One region of the Chromohalobacter sp. 48-RD10 genome, then DNA from elsewhere that is predicted to be linked to it. Evidence: predicted binding sites of a transcription regulator. Region 1 holds the regulator's gene; the other holds the start of a gene.

Region 1 (11,874 bases):
GGCACCGGCCATTATGAATCGGGGCTTCTCGAAAGCCGGCCCTTCGCCAATAGCGTGCCCAGCCGTACGGTGGCCATCGCCTGGCGTGCCAGTTTCCCCAGGCCCAAGGCCATCGATGCCCTGACCCAGGCCATCGAGACGTGCCAACAACAGCGTATCCAGGCGGCATGAGCACTGACATGAAGGCTATGGATGCGCCGGTCAGCGAACTCACCGGCGTGGGCGAAGCGCTGGCCGCCAAGCTCGCCCGGCTGGGCATCGCCAGCATCGCCGATATGCTCTTTCACCTGCCATTGCGCTATCAGGACCGTACGCGTATCACGCCTATTGGCACGCTGCGCGCCGGCACCGAAGCCGTGGTCGAGGGCGATATCGCCGCTGCCGATATCGTCAAAGGACGGCGGCGTAGCCTGCTGGTGCGTCTCAAGGATGATTCGGGTATTCTCAGCCTGCGCTTCTTCCACTTCTCGCCCGCACAGCAACAGCAATTCACGCGTGGCCTGCGCGTGCGTGCCTTCGGCGAAGCCCGCGCCGGCGCTACGGGCCTCGAGATCTATCATCCCGAGTACCGTTTGCTGCATCAGGAAGATGCCCCGGTCGAGGAACACCTGACGCCGATCTACCCCACCACCGAGGGGATGACCCAACCACGCCTGCGCGGCCTGGTCCAGCAGGCACTCAAGCAACTCGACGCCGCGCCCGACGCATTGCCGGACTGGATTCCCGGTGCCCTGCGCCAACGCTTTCGCCTGCCGGGGCTGCTCGAGTCGCTGCGCTACCTCCACGAACCACCCCCCGAGGCGCCGGTGGAACGTCTCGCCGAAGGGCGCCATCCGGCCCAGCAACGTCTGGCGCTGGAAGAACTGCTCGCCCATCAGCTCAGCCTGCGACAGGTGCGCCTGCGCATCCAGACCGACAGCGCGCCCGCACTGGGCGGCGGGCGTAGCCTGCAGGCGCGTTTCCTGACCCAGCTGCCATTCTCACTGACCGGCGCGCAGCGCCGTGTCCTCGACGAGATCGGCCACGATCTGGAGCGCGCCACCCCCATGTTGCGCCTGGTCCAGGGCGACGTCGGCTCCGGCAAGACCGTGGTCGCCGCCATGGCAGCACTGGCGGCCATCGCCGGTGACTGTCAGGCGGCCATCATGGCACCTACCGAGATCCTCGCCGAGCAGCATTATCGTAACTTCCGCGATTGGTTCGCGCCGCTGGGCATCGAAGTCGGCTGGTTGTCGGGCAAGCTCAAGGGTAAGGCACGCCTAGATACCAAGGCGGCCATCGCCGATGGCCGTATCCAGGTCGCGGTGGGCACGCACGCGCTGTTTCAGGACGACGTGCACTTTCAGCGCCTGGGCTTGGCAGTCATCGACGAACAGCACCGCTTCGGCGTTCATCAGCGCCTGGCGCTGCGCCAGAAGGGCGAAGCCGGGGGCCTCACGCCGCATCAGTTGATCATGACCGCCACACCGATTCCGCGCACACTGGCGATGAGCGCTTACGCCGATCTCGACCTGTCGATGATCGACGAGTTACCGCCCGGACGCACGCCGGTCAAGACGGTGGCAGTCCCCGACGAGCGTCGCCCCGAGGTGGTCGAGCGCATTCGCCGCGCCTGCGCCGAGGGCCATCAGGCTTACTGGGTGTGCACGCTCATCGAGGAATCCGACGCCTTGACCTGCCAGGCCGCCGAGGCGACTCATGAGCACCTCGGTGAGGCGCTGTCCGACCTGGCCATCGGCCTGGTGCACGGGCGCATGAAAGCGGCGGAAAAAGCCGAGGTAATGGAGACATTCAAGGCAGGTGAGCTGGATCTCCTGATTGCCACCACGGTGATCGAGGTCGGCGTCGACGTGCCCAACGCCAGCTTGATGATCATCGAAAACCCCGAGCGCCTGGGACTCTCGCAGTTGCATCAGCTACGTGGCCGCGTGGGACGCGGCGCCACCGAGAGCTTCTGCGTGCTGCTGTATCATCCGCCGCTATCACAGCACTCGCGGGAACGCCTGGGCGTGATGCGCGATACTACTGATGGCTTTCGTATCGCCGAGAAAGACCTGGAGCTGCGCGGCCCCGGCGAGGTACTCGGCACTCGCCAGACGGGCCTGGCGCAGATGAAGATCGCCGATCTGGAGCGCGACCGTGACCTACTCGACACCATCAGCCCCCTGGCGCGCGCACTGCTCGACGAGGCGCCGGAGGCCGCCACGCCCTTGATCCGCCGTTGGCTAGGCGAAGACGCCGGGCATTACGGGCAGGTATGAGGCCCAGTCGGGCAACACAAGCGCCCCGATCATCATGACGACGCGGGGTCATCCTCGGTCTGACAGGCCTGACGTTCCCACTTGCCTGCCTTGGCCAGCGCCATGATGACCTCGCGGGCAATGGCGCGCTGACTCGGCGGCAAGCCGGCGAAAGCTTCCAGGGTCTCGCGCTCGCGATAACTCAGCGCTTCCCACAGATGATCGCTCTCGTGGACGCGGTGCTGCACCGGTGCACCGAAGCGCAAGGTTGCCGGTGGCACTTTCAGCCAATCGGCGAGAATCACGAGCTTTTCCTGAGTGGGCAGCGTCTCGCCACGCAACCACCGACGTACACCGTGCAGCGTCACTGGGCGCCCCGGATTGCGCAGATTGAACTCGCGCTCCAGCACGGCGGGCTTGGGCGCATAGCCAGCCTGTTGCATGGCCTCGCGCAGGCGTTGGGCAAATTGGGTCTTGGCATCTTCCATGCGTGCACAGTAAGACGTCTCGCCCCCAAGCGACGTAACCACCTCGTTGCTTTTTTGAAGATCGAACAACACTATCGGTCACGTTGCGTGACGTCGATTACCCCCAGATAGCAGTGACTTACCTGCGACGCCGTCATTCACGCGAGGCCTGGGTCGACAAACGCCCCGCCGTCTCGCTCAACGTGACGAGTTGGCGACTGATCAACGCCAGCTGGCTTTGCAGCAAGCGACGTTCATCACACGTTTCTTCTGCGGCGGACGCCTCCAGCAAGCCGGCATGCCGCGTCAGGATGTCCTGGTACGGTTCGACCGTTTCGCCCGCAGCGAGCTGGCGTGCCACGCGCGCCAATGTCTCGGCCACATCATCGGCCGCTGCCGTCACCGCCGTGTTGTCGTCGCCCGCAGCGCCGGCTGCCCCGCGATGGGCGCCCAGTGCCGAGAGATAGCTCAACAGGGTGTGCGAATGCACCAGAAAACGCAGCCCGATATCAGCGTCCTTGCGAAAATGTCCCGGCTCCAGCAGTACGTTGCCCAGCGTCGTGGAAAGCGCCGCATCGGCGTTATGGGCATTGCGCCGTGCCAACCGATAGGCTAGATCATCGCGCTTGCCACGCGCGTACTGGTCGAGGATCGCGCGCAGATAGGCCGCACTGGCTTCGAGTGTCGCTGCCGCCTGGCGGTGCAGCCCGCGCCCTTGCCAATCGGGCAGGATCACCAGCACCGCCAGACCCGCGATGGCGGCGCCCAGCAGGGTATCGAACAGACGCGGCCAGATCAGCACGAAGCCATCGCCGACCTGATTGAAGCAGCACAGCACCATCAGCGTGATGGCGGCCGTCGCGAGCGTGTAGTGATGCGCACGGGTGGCGAAAAAAGCAACGCCGGCGGCCACCGCGATCAATGCCTGGATAGGCTCGGTGGGAAACAGCGTGATCAGCGCCCAACCGGCGACCAGCCCCAGCACCGTGCCCTGGATACGCTGGCGCAGGAAACGCCGCGTGGCGCCGAAATTGGGCCGGCACACGAACACGCTGGTGAGCAGGATCCAGTACCCCTGGGTGGGATGAATCCAGTGCAGCAAGCCATAGCCCACCACCAGCGTCACACTCAAGCGTAGCGCATGGCGAAACACCGGTGACGCCAGGCTGACATGTGCCTGGAGACGTTCGGCGACGTCGCGCAGCCCGCGGGGCGAGCGGTCGAACAGACTGCTGTCCTCGTGATCGGCTCGCGCATCGGGATTGTCGGCACCAGCCAGCTTGTCTTCCAGCGTGGCGAGGTTATCGGCCAAGGCCGACAGCGAGCTCAGCAGGTCACGCCATTCGTCGCGTCCCTGGGCATGCAGGTTGTTCAGGGATGCGTTGAAATCTTCCAGCGCCTGGGCACTGGGACCGTGATCGAAGGGGCGGTCGAGAAGCAACGCACGACTCAAGGCCTTGCAGGCACGCCCTTGCTGATCGAGCAGACGCTGGGCGCGAAAGAGGATATCGTGATGGAAGAATGCCTCGGCCAGTTCCCCATACGGATAATGCGAGGAACTCGCCCGCTCGTGGATGTCCTGCGCGATAAAGTAAAGCCGCAGGTAGCGATTGAGTTTGCGCCCCCCTCGCTGGCCTTCGAGGCGTCGGAAGATCATTTCCTTGCTCTGGTTGAGCGCCGCCACCACGCGGCCATTCTGCTGGGCCAGCGCCAGGCGCTGCTGCTCGATATCCAGCCCTCTCAGCGGCTCGAAAAGCGCCGACTTGAGGCGTAAGTAAACGCCCAGCTCGCGAAAGACATGCGCCAGGCTCAACCTGAGTGGATGGCGCGAAAACAAGGCGCACCACACCACCGAGATCGCCCCGTACCAGGCCGCACCCGAGACCAGCAACAACGGCTCGCGCCACAGCTCGCCCAGCGCCACACCGCCATGCTGCTCGAGACTGATCATGGTGTAGATGGCGAGAATCAGGGTCGCGGTGGCGATGGTCGCATAGCGCTGTCCCACGGCACCAAGCATGGTCATGCCGAAACTCGACACCCCAAGGCCCACTGCAAAGATCGTGGGATGCGCAAACGTCAGCTCCACCGACACTGCGGCGACGGCGAAACACACCAAGGTCACCAACAACGCCTGCAGACGCCCCTGCCAGGTATCGTCGGTCTCCGCCAGGGCACTGGCGATGATGCCCAGGAACAGCGGGATCAACTTGCCCATGTCGTCGAGATACCAGCACAGCGCCATGACGCCGGCCAGAGCGATGAACACACGCAAGCTGTAAGCAAAGGACTCGAGAGTCCAGAGGCGTCTGAGCGGTTGAGTCAACGACGTCGGCAGCATATCTCTCGGTCGGACGATAACAAGCCAGGAAGTCGTACAATGCACGACACTACGACATTAGTATAACGAACCCGACCGAGCCAGGGCGACTTACATCGTGTGGCGGATACTAGCGCAAGTGCTTGAGCAATCCCTGTAGCCGATCCAGGTCGCGCGAATCACCGACCAGACGCAAACGACCGCTTTGCAAACCGTCGAAGAACGCACGCGCGGTGGGGCGCTTGAGAAACGCCACGCCGGCACGGGCATCGCGAAAGCGCAATTCCAGATCAAGATCGATCGGTAAGCTCGGCGCGTCCTCGATGGCCTCGGGGCGCATGCGGTAATGGCGCGCGAGGCTGAGATCCTCGGTGGCGACGCCCCAATCGAAGCGCTGCATGTCCGAGAGCCTTTGCTGAAAACGCGGATTGCGACGTCGAGCACGCTTGAGCATGACACCCAACAGCCACAGCATCAGACGCAGTTTCATGCACGCCTCGCCACTTGGAAAAAGAAGGGAAAGGAGAAGCAATTGCACGGAGCGCCGGTGGATAGATGGCCCGAACACTCCGTGCCATCACTCACTTCACGGCGTCCTTGAGCGCCTTACCGGGCTTGAACGCCACGGTCTTGCTCGCCGGAATGGTCAGCGGCTTGCCCGTCTGCGGATTCTTGCCGGTGCGCGCGGCACGCTCGCGGACGGTGAAGGCACCGAACCCGATCAGCGAGACATCCTGGCCCTTGGAAACGGTACCTGTGATCTCATCGAGAATGACATTAAGGACCTGACTGGCCTTGTCCTTGGAAAGATCAGCACGATCAGCGATCGCCGCAGCGAGTTCTGGCTTGCGCATAAAGCCCTCCTGGTTTGGCAACGAATACGACATCTCTTTGATATCGCTTGTTGTTTTTCAATGAGCGAAACGAGCACCACGCCATCGGCGCAGCGCTGACACTACCCACCTGATGCGCCATACCGGTATCCACCAGCATGACGACCCAAGCTAGGGTAGCAACGGCGGGGCGATCCGCGCCAGCTCGACTTTCCGACGTACGCAAGCCCCTGTCAATGCAAACCCCAGCAAATGGCCGTTTTCATCCTCGGCGAGCGCACTGAGATCGTCGCCCTCGCCCTCGATCCGCCAACGTGCCGGTGCTTGGCGCGGCGGTAGTGACACCACCGGGCACGACGGGGTCTTGACCAATACCGGCCAGGCGCCGTAAGCGACCGGCGTCGACGTCCCGGTCAGGGTCGCCGCCAGCGCCTTGGCGCTGGCCTGCAGCGGTTGCACGTACATGGCGTTGAGCCCCGCCACACAGGCGCAATCACCCAATGCATGGATGCCCGGCTGCGCGCTCGCCAGGTAACGATCCGTCTGGATACCGGACTCGGAAACGGCGAGCCCGGCGGTATCGGCCAGCGCGGTACGCGGCGAGAGGCCGGTGGCAATCAATACCAGATCGGCGGACAACACCTCGCCATCGTCGAGCACCAGCGAGACTGCCTCGTCATCACGATGGAGCTGTGCGAGGCTACGTCCCAGGCGCAGGTCGGCGCCCGCCTTGCCCAGAGCGGTCCCCAGCACCTGGCCCAGCGGCAGCGGCAGAAGACGCGTCAGCGGCGTTTGTTCAGGGGCGACCAGTGCCACGCGATGGCCCCCGGCAAGCAGATCGTCGGCGAACTCGCAGCCCACCAGTCCGGCGCCGACGATCGCCACGCGCGCAGTGCCGCCATGGCGCGACAAGACGGCATGAAAACGCCGATAGTCGTCGAGATCGTTGATGGTGAAGACGCGATCGCGCACGTCGTACGCCACCGTGAAGGGCACGCTGGGCGCTGCCCCGGTGGCCAAGACCAGTTCGCCGTAGGGCAGGCGTTCCGCACCGATGGCCAGCGTCTGCGCTCGCGGGTCGATGGTATCGACCCGCGTGTGCGTACGCATGGTCAGCTGAAGCGCATCGGCCACCTCGAGGGGGGAGCGCATCACCAAACGCTCAGGGTGCATTCCCTTGGCAAAGCCCGTGGACAAAAGCGGTTTCGAATAGTCAGAGCCGCTATCGGCAGTGATCAGAGTGATGGCGCGCCGGGCATCGCGAGCACGTACCTGCCGGGCCAGTCCCAGACCGGCCATGCCGCTGCCGACGATGATCAAAGGGTCGCTCATTGGCGCCTCTTGCTACGCATGAAGAAGGGTGACGACGCGGCGATACGACAGCGCGGACGCTGCAATAACGCATCGTACACGCATGATACACTAATGTACTTTGAGCCTGATCTTACGCATGACACACAACCGTTTCAGCGCTAGCCCACACTGGCTGCCGGCCGCCGCCCAGCGCCCCCGCATGAGCCCCGCTTGGTGGCGTTGGGTAGCTTCGCGCGACTCGCTGACCGCACGCCTGCGCGCTGCCAGCACACAGCCCTTCGGAGTACGGCTGCTCGCTCAGGGAATCAGCCGCCCCCGGCGCGACGAAGCCCGGGCGCTGGGGCTCGACCCCCGGGCCCGTATCTGGCGGCGCGAGGTCATGCTGATGCTGGGCGAAACACCGTGGGTCGCGGCACGTTCGGTGGCCCCGCTAACGTCGCTCCACGGCGTGCGGCTGCAGTCGCTGGGAACACGTTCGCTGGGCAGCTGGTTGTTTCGCCAACCCGGCCTGGAACGCGGCCCTATCGAGATCATTCGGTCGCCGGCTCCCACGCTCGTCACGGCACACGGTCGCGCCGCGCCCTGGGGACGGCGCTCCGTCCTGCGCTTGGGGCGTACATCGATTCTCGTCCAGGAGTTCTTTCTCGACGCCATGGACGCTGACCTCGCGTTGTCATCACGCTAAGCTGACCATTCACGTTTCCACAGGAGAGCCCGATGTCCGCCGATTCATCCGACGCCGCGCGCCCCACCGGCCTGGCCCGCGTGCCGGATTTCCTGCGCCTGACGCGTCTGGACCGCCCCATCGGCACCTGGCTTCTGATGTGGCCGACGCTGTGGGCGCTATGGCTGGCGGCCGAGGGCGTACCCGAGCGCGGCACGCTGCTGATCTTCGTTATCGGCGTGTACGTGATGCGTGCCGCCGGTTGCGTGGTCAACGATTACGCCGACCGACATTTCGATGGCCACGTCAAGCGTACGCGTGACCGGCCATTGGCCACCGGGCGCATCTCCGAGAAGGAAGCCAAGGCCACCTTCACGATACTGGTGGTGATTGCCTTCGGCCTGGTCTGCCTGACCAATCTGCCCACCGTGCTGCTGTCATTCGCGGCGCTGGCGCTGGCGGCCACCTATCCGTTCATGAAGCGCTATACGCATTTCCCGCAGGTAGTGCTGGGGGCGGCCTTCTCGTGGGGTATTCCCATGGCATTCATGGCCATTCAGCACCAGGTACCGCTCGAGGCGTGGTTACTGCTGGCCGCCAACATCGCCTGGACGGTGGCCTACGACACCGAATACGCCATCGTCGACCGCGACGATGACCTCAGGGTAGGGATCAAATCCACGGCGGTCCTGTTCGGCCGCGCCGACCGGTTGATCATCGGGTTGTTGCAGGCCCTGACCGTGGTGCTGCTCGCCTGGATCGGCCTGCGTCTGGCGCTTGGCGGGTTCTTCTGGCTGGGGCTGGCCGCCATGGTGGCGATTTTCGTCTACCAACACTATTTGATTCGTTATCGTGAGCGCGACCCTTGCTTCCGCGCCTTCCTCAACAATCATTGGGCCGGGCTGGTGACCTTCGCGGGCATCGCCCTGGCGTTATGGCCTATATGACGCTATGAACTATAGGTAAAGAACGCGATTGTCACGAAAATGTCACATTAGCGCGTTGTAATCGTCATGCCGATGTCATTCATGAGTGATTCGTTTCATCGCGATCCGCAAGAGGCCCACGCCCATGACCGCCAAGACAGTGCTCATCGTCGATGACGAGGCGTCCATCCGCGAAATGATCGCGGTGGCGCTGGAAATGGCCGACTACCGCGTGTTGGAAGCCGACAACGCCCAGGCGGCGCACGCCATGGTGGTCGACGATCAACCCGATCTGCTGCTGCTGGACTGGATGATGCCTGGCACCAGCGGCATCGAACTGGCGCGACGTCTCAAGCGCGATACCACCACCGCCGAGCTGCCGATCATCCTGCTCACCGCCAAGAGCGAGGAAGACAACAAGATTCAGGGATTGGAAGCCGGCGCCGATGATTACATCACCAAGCCGTTCTCGCCGCGGGAACTGGTGGCACGCCTCAAGGCCGTGCTGCGACGTACCACGCCCACCGGGGTCGAGGACACGGTGGAAATCGACGGCTTGCGTCTCGATCCCGTCAGCCACCGGGTCAGCGCCAACGGCGAGGCGCTGGACGTGGGCCCCATCGAGTATCGGCTCCTGCAGTTCTTCATGACGCATCAGGAACGCGCCTACACCCGCAGCCAGTTGCTCGACCAGGTCTGGGGTGGCAATGTCTACGTCGAAGAGCGCACCGTCGACGTGCATATTCGCCGCCTGCGCAAGGTGCTCGGCGATGACCACCAACACCTCATCCAGACGGTACGCGGCACCGGTTATCGCTTCTCCACCAAGGAGTAGCGCACGTGTACTATTGGACCAATGAACTGTGGCGTCTGGCGTACCTCGTCATCGGTCTCGGTGTCCTCGGGTGGCTCTTCGGCGAACCCGGCTGGGGGCTGGCCGCCGGTCTGGGCCTCTACGTCTACCTGCATCTTCGCCATTTGCGTGCCCTGTATGTCTGGCTGACCCAACATCCACATGACACGCCACCGGTTGGCGCCGGGGTCTGGGGCGACCTGTTCGATCGCCTCTACAAGTATCAGAAGATCCAGCGTCAATCGCAGGCTCGCCTGCGCGATATCATCCGCCGCGTACAAGACTCCTGCGAGGCAATGCGCGATGCCGTGGTCATGCTCGACCATCACGGCGACCTAGAGTGGTGGAACAGTGCCGCGGCCCAGATGCTCGGCTTTCAAACCCCCCATGATCGCGGCCAGCACATCACCAACTTCCTGCGCGACCCGCGCTTCGTGGCCTATTTCAATGCCCGCGATTACCGCGAACCGCTGACTTTGGCCTCGCCGATACGCGATGATGTGACGCTGCAATACCAGGTCACGCTGTTCGGCGACGACGAGCGCTTGGTCATGGCGCGTGACATCTCGCAACTGCATCGCCTCGAGCAAATGCGACGCGACTTCGTGGCCAATGTGTCGCATGAGCTGCGCACCCCGCTCACCGTGTTGACCGGTTATCTCGAGACTTATCTCGATCAGGCCGATCAACTACCATCGCGCTGGCAGCGCGGCCTCGGCCAGATGCAGGAACAGACCCAGCGTATGCAGAACCTGGTCGAGGACCTACTGCTGTTGTCGAAGCTGGAAACCGACGAGACCCGCGACGATCCGGCCCCGCTGGACATGGCCACGCTGCTGGAAAACATTCGCGATGACGCTGCCAACCTCTGCGCGGGCAGTCATGAGATAGCCCTGGACATCCACACCGACCATTGCCTGCTGGGTGACGAAGGCGAGATGCGCAGCGCCGTTTCCAACCTGGTCTTCAATGCCGTGCGTTACACACCGCCGGGAAGCACCGTCACGCTGCGCTGGAAGCCCTGGAAGGAGGGTGCTGCGGTAGAGGTCGAGGATGACGGCGACGGTATCGACCCGGTACACCTGCCACGCCTCACCGAACGCTTCTATCGCGTCGACAAGGGGCGCAGCGCCGCCAACGGCGGCACCGGCCTGGGGCTGGCCATCGTCAAGCATGTGTTGCTGCGCCACGACGCGCATCTCGACATCGACAGCCCCCCCGGCCAAGGCGCGCTTTTCCGCTGTGTCTTCCCCGCCACGCGCGTGCGCACCGCCCCCAAAGAACGGCGTGCCGTGGGTAGCGACTAACGTTGCCAGAAAAACACCTGCTCGACATATCAGCCGTTGGCCACGCGTCGTGGCGGTTGGGTTTCAGTCTTCTCGCGACATGCCAACGGGCAGTTGCCGCAGTAGCCGAGTCCGGGGAGAAGATAGCGAATGCAGCAGACACGCCGGATGGACTCGATGTCACCTTCACTGCTTTCATAATAGCGAATGGGGCGAAACAGCGGATTACGCTTGCCATCGGCCAATTCCCGCAGAGTCATCAGACGCCCGCCCGTATCGGCCCGCGCCTGGCCACCGGGCAAGGTATAGAGCTGGGAGATGAGGTAGTCATAGTAGTGGCCGAGATTGCCCCATAGTGCGCGGGGCGCGATACCGGTATGCTCGGCCATGCAGGCAATCGCCGGCCCCCAGGTGTCGCGTATCATGGGAAGAAAGCGCGTTTCGGCCTGAGTGGCGACGAGCGGTGTGCCGGTGTCTTCGACGACCAGTGCCTCGATGAGCATATCCTCGCCGAGTACCAAGCCCAGACGCGATAGCTCGAGCGGTAATTGTCGCTCCGCCAGCAGGTTGTGCGCCGCTCCCAGATAGGTAGTGAGCGCCAGGAAATACTTCGACCACAGCGAGATCACGGCGCGAGAATCGCCATGCTGATGCTCGGCGCCATAACGCTTGAGGATCTGTGTCATCCCGGGCTCGGAGAATACATCTCGCGCCGCCCAGGTCGTCGCTGGCGCCTGGTCCCAGGTGACCAGCTTGCGATCCATCCCTTTCAAGGGACCGGCATAAAACCGATCAAGCAGCACTGACATCGAAAGCTTTCCTGTGGCGAGGCCAAGTGGAAGGCGTGGGCCAGATACCCACGCCAAAAAGCGTAAATGAAAACCACTCGCGATTCAATCGTGCCAAGGTCTTGTCTGCAAAGTCGTCGAGCGATGGCTAGGCAGGGCCTAGAAGTCGTAGGTCAGGCTCGC
Region 2 (11,874 bases), 200 kb from region 1:
CCAGCGTCTGCATACCCAGGCTGCCACCAGTCTGGATCGAGGAATACATCTGCGCCAGTTTGTTCTCGCGAATCAGGTTACGCACCGCCGCGCTGGCCACCAGGATCTCGTGCGCCGCCATACGCCCGCCGCCTTCACGCTTGAGCAATACCTGAGAAATGACCCCCTGCAGCGACTCGGACAACATCGAACGCACCATGCTTTTCTCGTCGCCCGGGAACACATCGATGATGCGGTCCACGGTCTTGGCTGCCGACGTGGTGTGCAGGGTGCCGAATACCAGATGGCCGGTTTCGGCAGCGGTCAGCGCCAGGCGGATGGTTTCCAGGTCGCGTAGCTCACCGACCAGAATCACGTCGGGGTCCTCGCGCAGTGCCGAGCGCAACGCCGTAGCGAAGCTGCGCGTATCGCGATGCAACTCGCGCTGATTGACGAGACTGCGCTTGCTGCGATGCACGAACTCCACCGGGTCTTCGATGGTCAGCACATGCTGATAATAGTTTTCGTTGACGTAGTCGATCATCGCCGCCAAGGTCGTGCTCTTGCCCGACCCGGTCGGCCCCGTCACCAGCACCAGCCCACGCGGCAGCGAGGCCAGGCGTCGAAATACATCTCCCAGGTCCAGGTCATCGAGGGTCAGCACCTCGCTGGGAATGGTGCGAAAGACGGCGCCCGCGCCGCGCCCTTGATGGAAGACGTTGACGCGAAAGCGCGCCACGCCCGGCACCTCGAACGAGAAATCATGCTCGAGCGTCTCTTCGTAGTCGCGGCGCTGCTGATCGTTCATGATCGCGTAGATCAACTTGTGAACGTCACGATCCTCGATCGGCGGCACGTTGAGCCGGCGGATGTCGCCGTCGACGCGAATCATTGGCGGCAAACCGGCAGACAGATGCAGATCGGACGCCTTCTGTTTTGCCGAGAACGCCAGCAATTCGATAATATCCATGCATTTCTCTCGCTCGCGGACAGGGTTTCTCAGTATGCCAGATGTCACCATCGCCGAATCCCTCGAACGCGCTCGCCAGCGTTTGACCCGCGCCCTGGCGAGCGCGGGGCGTGACGGCGAGGACGCCTGCCTGTTGGCCGTGAGCAAGACGCAACCCACAGCCAGCGTGCGCCAGGCCTTCGCTGCGGGGCAACGCGCATTCGGCGAGAACTATCTTCAGGAAGCGCTCGACAAGCAGGCCTCGCTGGACGATCTCGAGGGTATCGTCTGGCATTTCATCGGTCCTTTGCAATCCAACAAGACCCGCGCGGTGGCCGAGCACTTCCAATGGGTGCATACCATCGACCGCGCACGCATCGCCACACGCCTCGACGCACAACGCCCGACGGCGCTGGAACCGCTGAATGTTTGCCTGCAGGTCAACGTCAGCGGCGAAACCAGCAAATCCGGCGTGGTGCCCGAGGCCTTGCCAGCACTGGCCGACGCCGTGGTGGCACTGCCACGCCTGCGACTACGCGGCTTGATGACACTGCCCGCACCGAGCGACGACCCGGCAGCCCAACGGCGACCCTTCGCCGAGCTGCGCGCCTTGCTCGAAACACTCCGCCAGCGACATCCCCAGGCGCCCCTGGATACACTCTCGATGGGCATGAGCGGCGATCTCGAGTCCGCCACCCTCGAAGGCGCCACCCTGGTCCGTCTGGGCACGGCCATTTTCGGGCAGCGCGCGCCGCGCGCCTGATCGTCTTGTCTCAACGCCACTGTTTCGCCGCGACACTACAGGAGACCCCATGACAAGCCACGTCACATTCATCGGCGCCGGGAACATGGCCAGCGCCATTTTCGGCGGCATGATCGAAGGCGGCCATCCCGCCGAAGCCATCACCGCCACCGCGCGCAGCACCCAGACACTCGACGCGCTCGCGTCGCGCTATGGCGTCCACACCACCTCCGACAATAACGCGGCCGTCGAACAAGCGGATGTCGTGGTCCTGGCCGTCAAGCCGCAGGTCATGCGTGAGGTCTGCAACGAATTGCGCGATAGCGTGCAGCGCCAACGCCCGCTAATCGTCTCCGTGGCCGCCGGTTTGAGTGCCGAGACGCTGGAGAATTGGCTCGGCGGCGAGCTCGCCATGATCCGCTGCATGCCCAATACCCCCAGCCTGGTCGGCCAGGGTGCCTCGGGGCTTTACGCTAACGCCCGCGTCAGCGAGGAGCAGAGGCAACTGACCACCTCGCTGCTGGAAGCCGTAGGGCTCGTGGAGTGGGTCGCCGACGAGACGCTTCTCGAGGCCGTCACGGCCGTGTCGGGTAGCGGACCGGCGTATTTCTTCTTGATCATGGAAGCACTCGAGGACGCCGGCAAGAAGCTCGGTTTGCCCGCCGACAGTGCCCGCCGTCTGGCCCTGCAAACCGCTTACGGCGCCGCCAGCATGGCCCGCGGAAGCGAATTCGAGCCAGCTGAGTTGCGCCGCCGCGTGACCTCGCCCAACGGCACCACCGAACGCGCCATCAATAGCTTCGAGGACGACGGCCTGCGTATGCTGTTCGAAAACGCCACGCAAGCTTGCGCGACACGCGCCCGTGAGCTGGCCGACGAACTGAGCCGCGACTGAATCCCCCTTCACCCATTCGACACGGAGGAGCCCCATGGGCAGCCAAATAGGAAGCGCCGGCTTGATGCTGGTCAACACACTAATCAATGTGTATCTGTTCGTCTTGATGCTGCGCTTTCTGCTGCAGTTTTCGCGCGCCGACTACTACAACCCCGTCAGCCAGGCGGTGATCAAGGCCACGCGTCCAGTGGTCGCGCCGTTACAACGCATTTTCTGCCCGCGTGGACGTTTCGATCCCGCCTCGCTGGTCGCGGGCTTGCTGATCAAGGCCATCACCATCTTCGTACTGCTCAAGCTTGCCGGCATCGGCATGCCGCCGATTCAGGGCGTGCTGGTGGCATCACTGGCCGGGGTATTGAGCGCCATTCTCGACATCTACTTCTTTGCCCTGATCATAATGATCATTCTCAGTTGGGTCGCGCCACAGGCCAGCCATCCCGGCGCCATTCTCGTCCACCAAGTGGTCGAACCGATTATGGCCCCAGTGCGCAAGGTCATCCCCCCGCTGGGCATGATCGACTTGTCGCCCATCGTGGTGTTCATCGCCATCAATCTGGTCGATAGCCTCGTCGTCGGCGCCCTCGCCCGTGCGGCGGGATTGCCTGGCATGCTGGTAGGCTTCTGAACATTCACGACCCTGGCGCCGTCGCGCGCCCCACGCTGGACACGGAAACCGATACACACGATGCCCGATACGCTACCTCCCGACTCGGTCGGTCTGGTTACGCCGCAAACGGCGCACTTCGATACCCCGCTGGCACTGGCCGGCGGCAAGACGCTGTCCGACTATACTCTGATCTACGAGACGTATGGCACGCTCAACGCCGAACGCAATAACGCGGTGCTGATCTGCCATGCGCTTTCCGGCCATCACCACGCCGCCGGCTTCCATGATATGGAAGATCGCAAGCCCGGCTGGTGGGACGCGTATATCGGTCCCGGCAAGGCAATCGACACCGAGCGCTTCTTCGTCGTGTCGATCAACAACCTCGGCGGCTGCCACGGCAGTACTGGCCCTGCATCGACCAACCCCGAGACCCAGCGCGCCTGGGGACCCGAATTCCCGGTCCTGACGGTGGCCGACTGGGTGCATAGCCAGGCACGCCTGGCGGACCGGCTGGGCATCGAACGCTTCGCCGCCGTGGTCGGCGGCAGCCTCGGCGGCATGCAGGTGTTGCAATGGACGATGGCATACCCCGAGCGCATCGCCAACGCCGTGGTCATCGCCGCCACGCCACGCCTCTCGGCGCAGAACATCGCCTTCAACGAGGTCGCCCGCCAGGCAATTCGTTCGGATCCCGACTTCCATGACGGTTGGTATGAGGAGCACGGTACGGTGCCCAAACGCGGACTCAGGCTGGCCCGCATGATCGGCCATATTACCTATCTGTCCGAACACTCGATGGGGGCCAAGTTCGGCCGCGATCTGCGTACCGATCAGCTCAACTTCGGCTATGACGTGGAGTTCCAGGTCGAATCGTACCTGCGCCATCAGGGGGATACGTTTTCCACCAGCTTCGATGCCAATACGTATTTGCTGATGACCAAGGCGCTGGATTACTTCGACCCGGCCGCCCTGCACGGCGGCGATCTGGCGGCGGCGCTGGCACCGGCGCAATGCCCGTTCCTGGTGGTCAGCTTCACCACCGACTGGCGCTTCGCACCGCCGCGTTCACGGGAGCTGGTCGACGCCCTGATGCGCGCCGACAAGACCGTCAGCTACGCCAGCATCGACTCGCCGCATGGCCACGATGCATTTTTGCTGCCGCACCCGCGTTACGAGGCAGTGTTCGGCGGATTCATGCGTCGCGCTGCCCGCGACCTGCAGCTCGAGGAGACGACCTGATGCGCGCCGATCTCAAATTGATCCACGACTGGGTCCCGCAAGGCGCACGCGTGCTCGACCTGGGCTGCGGCGACGGCGCACTGCTGGCCGCCCTGGCGCGTGACAAGCAGGTCGTCGGCTATGGGCTGGAGATCGACCCCGACGGCATCACCGCCTGCATCGAACGTGGTGTCAGCGTCATCGAGCATGACATCGATGACGGCCTGAGCAACGTCGAGAATGACGCCTATGACCTGGTAATCATGACGCAAGCACTTCAGGCTCTGCAGCGCCCGGACCGCACCCTCGACGAAATGCTGCGCGTAGGCCGGGAATGCATCATCGCCTTCCCCAACTTCGCCTACTGGCGCCACCGCCTGTATCTCGGCTTTCAGGGCCGTATGCCGGTGTCCAAGTCGCTCCCCCATGCTTGGTACGACACACCCAACATCCACCTATCGACGTTTCGCGACTTCGGCCAGCTATGCCGTGACAAGGGCCTGACCATCGTCGATCAACGCGTCGGCAACGGCGACCACGAGCCGCATTGGAGCTCGCGGCTGTGGCCCAACCTGTGCGGGGAGACGGCAATCTTCCGCGTCACCCGCGCCTCACGCTGACTCAGACGCTCGGCGGCTGCCGCTCGAGATCCACCGGCAGCCGCCGGGTCAATATCGCCTGGCAAGGTACGCCGGCCGTGTCATGGATGACGCTGACGCCATACGCCAGCACCTCAACTCCCTGGGCGGCGACGCGACGCAGCGTTTCGGCATAGACAGGGTCGAGGTGCCCGGCCGGTGCCACAGTGTCGATCCCGGTATGTGCCACGCAAAACAGCAGTACCGCGCGCTCGCCCATCGCGACCCGCGCCGCCAGGCTCTCCAGATGCCGCCGACCACGTTCGCTGACCGAGTCGGGGAAATAGCCATGGCCGTCGTCTTCACGCAGCGTCACCTGCTTGACCTCGACATGGATCGTTTGCCGTGCCTCGGCGAGGCGAAAATCGAGCCGTGCGCCTTCGACCTTCGCCTCCCGCTTGAGCGTTGTATACCCCGCCAGCTCGGCGATACGCCCAGTGCTCAGGGCTTCCTCGACCCACGCGTTGGCGCGCCCGGTGTGCACCGAGACCAAGGCCGGTGCCGCGCCGGGCATGGGCAGCTCGATCCATTCCCAGGTCCAGGCCAGCTTACGCGCGGGGTTACGACTCGGCGAGAGCCAGACGCGACACCCGGGGACGTTGACGCCTCGCATGGAGCCAGTATTAGGGCAATGCGCGATCACCTCCTCGCCCGACGCCAATCGCACATCGGCCAGAAAGCGCTTGTAACGACGCACCAGAATACCGGGCGTCAGTTGCGTGTATTCCACATCTTCCCCTCTTGGGTCGCTAACGCATCACCGCGTGGGACAAAAAATCACATTTTCATAAGAGCGGCCGCGTGGCGGCGTAACGCGCGCGCTCCAGCGTCTTGACCGAGATCCGAATGCGTCATTTTATCGCCTAGGGTGGTTGCAAAGCCTGCACTTTTCCGCTAAATAAGCAGGGCTTCGGGCGGGCGCCCAAGCCCTACCCTGGCCAGGCATCGGCCCAAGTCACTTGCGTAATGAGGCAGTCCCATGCCAGTAGCGGAAATCAAATCGGAAGCGCCGAAAAAATTCACCCCGTACGAGCCGGCGCCGGGTGAAGAATACATGAACGAGCAGCAGCTCGCGCACTTCCGCCAAATCCTGCTCATCTGGAAACAGGAGCTCATGGAAGAGGTGGATCGCACGGTGCGCCACCTGCAGGAAGAGGCCAACAACTTCGCCGATCCGGCCGACCGGGCCACCCAGGAAGAAGGCTTCAACCTGGAGTTGCGCACCCGTGACCGTGAGCGCAAGCTGCTCAAGAAAATCAACGAGACCATCGAAAATATCGATGAGGACGACTATGGCTTCTGTGAAGCCTGCGGCGTCGAGATCGGCATTCGCCGCCTCGAGGCTCGCCCCACCGCCACGCTCTGCGTCGACTGCAAGACGCTGGCGGAGCTCAAGGAAAAGCAACTCGGCGGCTGATACCGTCCCTGAACACTCTATCGACGGGCACCTTCGGGTGCCCGTTTGTCATTGCGCAGGTCACGCCAGTCATGTCGTATATCGGTCGTTTCGCACCGACACCTTCGGGGCCCCTCCATCTGGGCTCCCTGATCACGGCCCTGGCGAGCTTTCTCGACGCACGCCACGCCCAGGGGCGTTGGCTCGTGCGTATCGAGGATATCGATCCGCCACGCTGCCCTGCAGGCACCGCCGATACCATTGTCCAACAGTTGGAGGCCTTCGGCCTGACCTGGGATGGCAGCGTGCACTACCAGAGCGAGCGTCACGCGCACTACCAGGCAGCGCTCGAGCGTCTCGTTGAGCGGGGGTTTGCCTACCCGTGCAGCTGTTCGCGCAAGGAATGGCGCGAGTATGCCACCTATCCCGGCTGGTGCCGGCACGGACCGCTGAGTCCCGAGCGCCCCCTGGCCTGGCGACTACGAAGCGATCTTGGCCTGCGCCCCGTCGAATGGGAAGACCGGCGCCTGGGTCATCAACGCTTCGACCCCGCCGAGTTGGGCGACGTGGTCCTCAAGCGCAAGGATGACCTCTGGGCCTATCAGCTCGCGGTGATCGTCGATGACGCCGATCAAGGCGTGTCCGACGTGGTGCGCGGCGCCGACCTGCTCGACAACACTCCCTGGCAGCGTCAATTGCAGGATGCATTGGCATTCCCGGTACCGCGCTATTTGCACCTTCCTCTGGTGCTCGGTGACAACGGCCAGAAGCTCTCCAAGCAGAATCTTGCCCCAGCGCTGCCGACCAATGAAGCCGGAATACGCCACACCCTGCACCACGCCTTGCAGCGACTCGGTCAGCAACCGCCACGCGAAATGGCACACGCCTGCGTAGCCGATCAGCTCGACGCAGCAATCACGGCCTGGCGTCCCGAACACCTGCGTCACATGACAGCGAATGAGCACTGAAAGCCCGCCCCCGCACGTGCATCCGATGCCTCGACAGTGCTCTTGTCATGCCATGGTCGCACACCCCTTGGCTTGATTCGCCCAGCCGGCAGGCGTCAGGATACAGGCCAACTGATCGTCGCATGAGCCGGCGCTCGACCACTCCCCATGCATTCACGCGACCATGAGGCCCATGAGCCGAATCCTGATCGTCGAAAACGAAGACACGCCGCGCCAGACCCTGAAGGATCTGCTCGAGCGTCAGGCGTACCGCGTCGCGACTGCCGCATCGCTCGACGCGGCCCAGGCGCTGGCGCCGCAGACCTTCGACCTGGTGATCTGCGATCTGCGCTTGGCAGGAGAAGATGGCACGCAGATGCTCGCGCTGAGCGCCCCGACACCGATATTGGTCATGACCGACCACGCCAGCCTGCGCAAGGCCGTGGTCGCGCTCAAGGAAGGCGCCGTCGATTGTGTCGCCAGACCCGTCGATGACGATGACGTCCTGGCGACCGTGTCACGCGTGCTGTCACACCCGGCGCCCAAGGAAACCGCCGCCCCTAGCGGCGTTCCCCGTGGCATGATCGGCGAGTGCGTCGCCATTCAGCGTGTCTACGAACGTATCCGCAAGACGGCACCCGCCGACGTCACCGTGCTCGTACAGGGGGAGACGGGCACCGGAAAGGAACTGGTCGCGCGCGCTCTGCATCGCCAGAGCCGCCGCGCCAAGGCACCGCTGATCTGCGTCAACTGCGCCGCGATTCCCGAAACCCTGATCGAATCCGAACTCTTCGGCCACGAAAAGGGCGCCTTCACAGGCGCCAACAGCGCACGCACCGGCCTGGTCGAGGCCGCCGATGGCGGCACGCTCTTCCTCGACGAGATCGGCGAGTTGCCTCTGGACGCTCAGGCCCGCCTGTTACGGGTGCTTCAGGAAGGCGAGATCCGGCGTATCGGCTCGGTGGAGACGCGTTACGTCGATGTGCGCCTGATCGCGGCGACGCACCGTGACTTGCACTCGCTGTCGCGCAGCGGCGAATTCAGGCTCGATCTCTACTATCGACTCAATGTTATGCAGATCGAGCTGCCACCGCTTCGCGAACGCGATGACGATATTCTCTCCATTGCCCAGGTTCTGCTCGAACGTGCTTGTACCCGTCATGCACGACCGGGATTGCGCTTATCGCGTGCCGCACGCCGCGACATCCTCGGTTACGCCTGGCCTGGCAATGTGCGCGAGCTGGAAAACGCTCTGGAGCGCGGCGTCATTCTCGCCGAGGGCCACCTTATCCACCCCGACGACCTCGGCCTCCCAATGGAACGAAGACAGGAGCCGGTCTCTGCATCTCCCGAACCCTCCGCCGCCCCCGAGGAGGAGGACGTGCTCGACGACGACCTTTCCCTGGAAGACTATTTCCAGCATTTCGTGCTCGAGCATCAGACGCAGATGAGTGAAACCGAGCTTGCCCAGAAGCTGGGCATCAGCCGCAAGTGCCTGTGGGAGCGTCGCCAGCGCCTGGGAATTCCACGCAAGAAGAACGCCCGCCGTCTAGGGTGAGATCGCTTAATGCCGACGCCGAGCGCCTTTTGCCCCTGTCGCGACTATGGTCTAAGCGCATTTCTCGGCCTTTTTAGAGACCCTATACGCCATTGAGACGAGGCCAATGCACCAGTTGTTACCATCCCACACAAGAGATGCCCCGTTATGCGGCAATTTCGGTAACACCAAGCTTCTTCAGAACGCAGGGAACTTTCATAAAAAACTATAAAACACTGATTAAAAAGAAGAAAACAAATGGTGGCACGACCACTGCAATATATAGATCAAGAAAAACAACAGCCGGACGCCCGTGGCGCACGAACAACGACAATAACGTACGTCCCAGGTGCTCAGCCCGACATCGGTAATAACAAACACAACAACGTCGAGCTTGAACATCGCAAGCGAATCGCCAACAACAACAAACGAGACGCAATGCGAGTCGACCGCCAACAACAACAAGAGGGTCGATATCCGGAACCGAACCAGGACGCGACGCTTCATGCGAGGCCCAACAAGAACAATGCCCTCGCCCGAAGCATCCCGACAACAACAACAAAACGTCGGGAGAAACGATGTCGTCGTGGTTGGATTATTGTTTTGAATACGAGGTGGTCACCACGCGGGAAGAGTCACAACAACAATAATACTGCTTGCCTGCCCGACCTCATTGGTGACTGTGGTGCGTATTCAAGGCGATGCGCCATCACGAAGAAGAAACAGCAGCAAGGACGCTGCACAGCATACTTAGGGGAGGCCCACCGGGTCTCCCCTTTCTAATGATGCATTCCCACCTACTTCTTGCCCTGGCTCGTTCTCGATTCCCATCACGCCACATCCTTTGCAAGCCAAGGAGTGTCGGCTTACACTAGCAACTTCGCTCTCCGCAAGTCGTTAACGACGCATGTTCAAAGGATTTACCCGCTTTCTCCAACGCCCCGGTGAACGTTTGAAGACCCTGTTTGGCGCCCAACAGCCTTCCGGCCACTCCACACCCACATTGCGCGTCATCCCGCGTGATCAGCACGACGTATCGCGGCGCCTGTTCAGCGAAAGTGCCCTCAAGGTGCTGTATCGTCTGCACAATGCCGACCATGAAGCCTACCTGGTAGGTGGCTGTGTGCGTGACTCACTACTCGGTAAAGTCCCCAAAGACTTCGACATCGCCACCGATGCCACGCCGGAAGAAATACGTACGCTGTTTCGCAACTCACGCATCATCGGGCGCCGATTCCGTATCGTCCATGTGCGCTTCGGCCGCGAGGTCATTGAAGTCACAACCTTCCGTGGTCGGCCCGGCGACGATCAAGACACCGCGCATTCCCAGCAATCCGACGACGGCTTGCTGCTGCGTGACAACGTCTGGGGCACCATCGAGGAAGACGCGCTACGCCGCGACTTCACGGTCAATGCGCTTTACTACAACATCGCCGACTTCTCGATTCACGATTGGGCCGACGGTGTGAACGATCTCGAAGCCCGCACCCTGCGCTTGATCGGCGACCCCGAGGTGCGCTATCGCGAGGATCCGGTGCGCATGCTGCGTGCCGTGCGCTTCGCTGCCAAACTGGACTTCGATATCGAGCCGAGCACCGAGACACCGATTCTCGAATTGGCCCCCTTGCTGTTGCAGATCCCTCCGGCACGCTTGTTCGAGGAGGTCCTCAAGCTCTTCCTGTCCGGACAAGCACTGCGTACCTTCGAATTGCTCCGCGAGTATGGCCTGTTCGCCATGCTGCTCCCGGAGGCCGAGGAGGCCATCGCGGAACGCACGTGGGCAAAGCCGCTGATCGAACAGGCCCTGATCAACACCGATCGGCGCATCCAGGAAGAACGCCCCGTCACGCCGGCGTTTCTGTACGGTGCCATGCTGTGGCCCGGCATGCGGCTACGCGCCGAGCGTCTCGAGAGTGACGGCATGCCGCCGATCCCCGCGCAACAGACCGCCTCGCAGCAAAGCATCTCGCGGCAACTGCAGCACACTTCGATCCCCAAGCGTTTCAGCATGCCGATGCGGGAAATCTGGGACCTTCAGCAACGCTTGCCCAAGCGTCATGGCAAACGCGCCTTTCAGACTCTGGAGCATACCCGTTTCCGCGCCGCCTATGATTTCCTCCTGCTGCGAGAGAGCGCCGGTGAGATCGACCCCGGGCTCGGTGCTTGGTGGACAGCCTTCCAGGAAGGCGACGACCACGAGCAAGCACGCCTGATCGCCAAGACCAGTGGTTCTCCGGCCGGCACGTCCGACCGCCCCAAGCGGCGTCGTCGTCGGCGCCGGCGCACCCCATCCTCCGAGCAAGGCAATGACGGACGCCAGGAGTGATCGCGTAGCGGCCTATATCGGCCTGGGCAGCAATCTGGACAGGCCGCGCGAGCATGTCTCGCGCGCGCTGAACGAATTCGATGCCCTGCCGCTGACCCACTTGGCGGGGCATTCTTCCCTATATGCCTCAGCGCCGGTGGGCCCCCAGGATCAACCCGACTTCATCAATGCCGTTGCCTGCGTATTCACACGACTCTCGCCGCTGGCCTTGCTCGATCAACTGCAGGCACTCGAGCAACGCCACCGCCGGGTGCGCCAACGCCATTGGGGACCGCGCACGCTGGATCTCGACCTCTTGCTTTACGCCAATCTCGAATGGCAAACGCCGCGCCTGACGCTCCCTCATCCGGCTATGTACGAGCGGGCCTTCGTACTCGTCCCGCTGGCGGAACTCGCGCCACAGGTAACGATTTCAGGCAAGACCAGCGCTACCCTGGCGAAGTACCACGATGATGCGGACTTGCACCGCCTTCTTCCCTAAAAGTCGAGTTGCAGCCGATGTGTTACCGATCCACACTCTCGGCACCCCGAGGTAACGTTTGCGGTAACACTTCTCCCAGGCCCGAGCGGGCCGCCACAGCATGGAATGTCTCATGAAAACCGTCACCTTGAGCCACCTCAATGCCTTCAAGCGTGCCAG

What was found. The regulator PhoB, encoded in region 1, activates phosphate uptake and scavenging genes when phosphate is short. The targets are predictions, from matches to a motif close to TGTCATANNNNTGTCANA.
Region 2: a site for PhoB is predicted at 7,436-7,453, ahead of OP496_RS06205 (sigma-54 dependent transcriptional regulator). Genes of this name have one in related genera too.

What each region holds. Positions count from the first base shown of each region.
Region 1 covers NZ_JARANX010000003.1:69,627-81,500, reverse strand. The annotation lists gene OP496_RS05285 (hydrogen peroxide-inducible genes activator) at 1-171, shown strand, start outside; gene recG (ATP-dependent DNA helicase RecG) at 180-2,261, shown strand; gene OP496_RS05275 (XRE family transcriptional regulator) at 2,294-2,728, opposite strand; gene yccS (YccS family putative transporter) at 2,862-5,048, opposite strand; gene OP496_RS05265 (hypothetical protein) at 5,158-5,517, opposite strand; gene OP496_RS05260 (HU family DNA-binding protein) at 5,609-5,881, opposite strand; gene OP496_RS05255 (FAD-dependent oxidoreductase) at 6,032-7,192, opposite strand; gene OP496_RS05250 (chorismate lyase) at 7,311-7,859, shown strand; gene ubiA (4-hydroxybenzoate octaprenyltransferase) at 7,892-8,785, shown strand; gene phoB (phosphate regulon transcriptional regulator PhoB) at 8,910-9,599, shown strand; gene phoR (phosphate regulon sensor histidine kinase PhoR) at 9,605-10,924, shown strand; gene fhuF (siderophore-iron reductase FhuF) at 10,954-11,712, opposite strand; gene OP496_RS05225 (TonB-dependent siderophore receptor) at 11,851-11,874, opposite strand, start outside.
Region 2 covers NZ_JARANX010000003.1:269,331-281,204, reverse strand. The annotation lists gene OP496_RS06250 (type IV pilus twitching motility protein PilT) at 1-949, opposite strand, end outside; gene OP496_RS06245 (YggS family pyridoxal phosphate-dependent enzyme) at 984-1,691, shown strand; gene proC (pyrroline-5-carboxylate reductase) at 1,741-2,565, shown strand; gene OP496_RS06235 (YggT family protein) at 2,600-3,190, shown strand; gene OP496_RS06230 (homoserine O-acetyltransferase) at 3,251-4,411, shown strand; gene metW (methionine biosynthesis protein MetW) at 4,411-5,010, shown strand; gene sfsA (DNA/RNA nuclease SfsA) at 5,012-5,758, opposite strand; gene dksA (RNA polymerase-binding protein DksA) at 6,008-6,445, shown strand; gene gluQRS (tRNA glutamyl-Q(34) synthetase GluQRS) at 6,517-7,392, shown strand; gene OP496_RS06205 (sigma-54 dependent transcriptional regulator) at 7,565-8,929, shown strand; gene pcnB (polynucleotide adenylyltransferase PcnB) at 9,816-11,234, shown strand; gene folK (2-amino-4-hydroxy-6-hydroxymethyldihydropteridine diphosphokinase) at 11,215-11,715, shown strand; gene panB (3-methyl-2-oxobutanoate hydroxymethyltransferase) at 11,828-11,874, shown strand, end outside.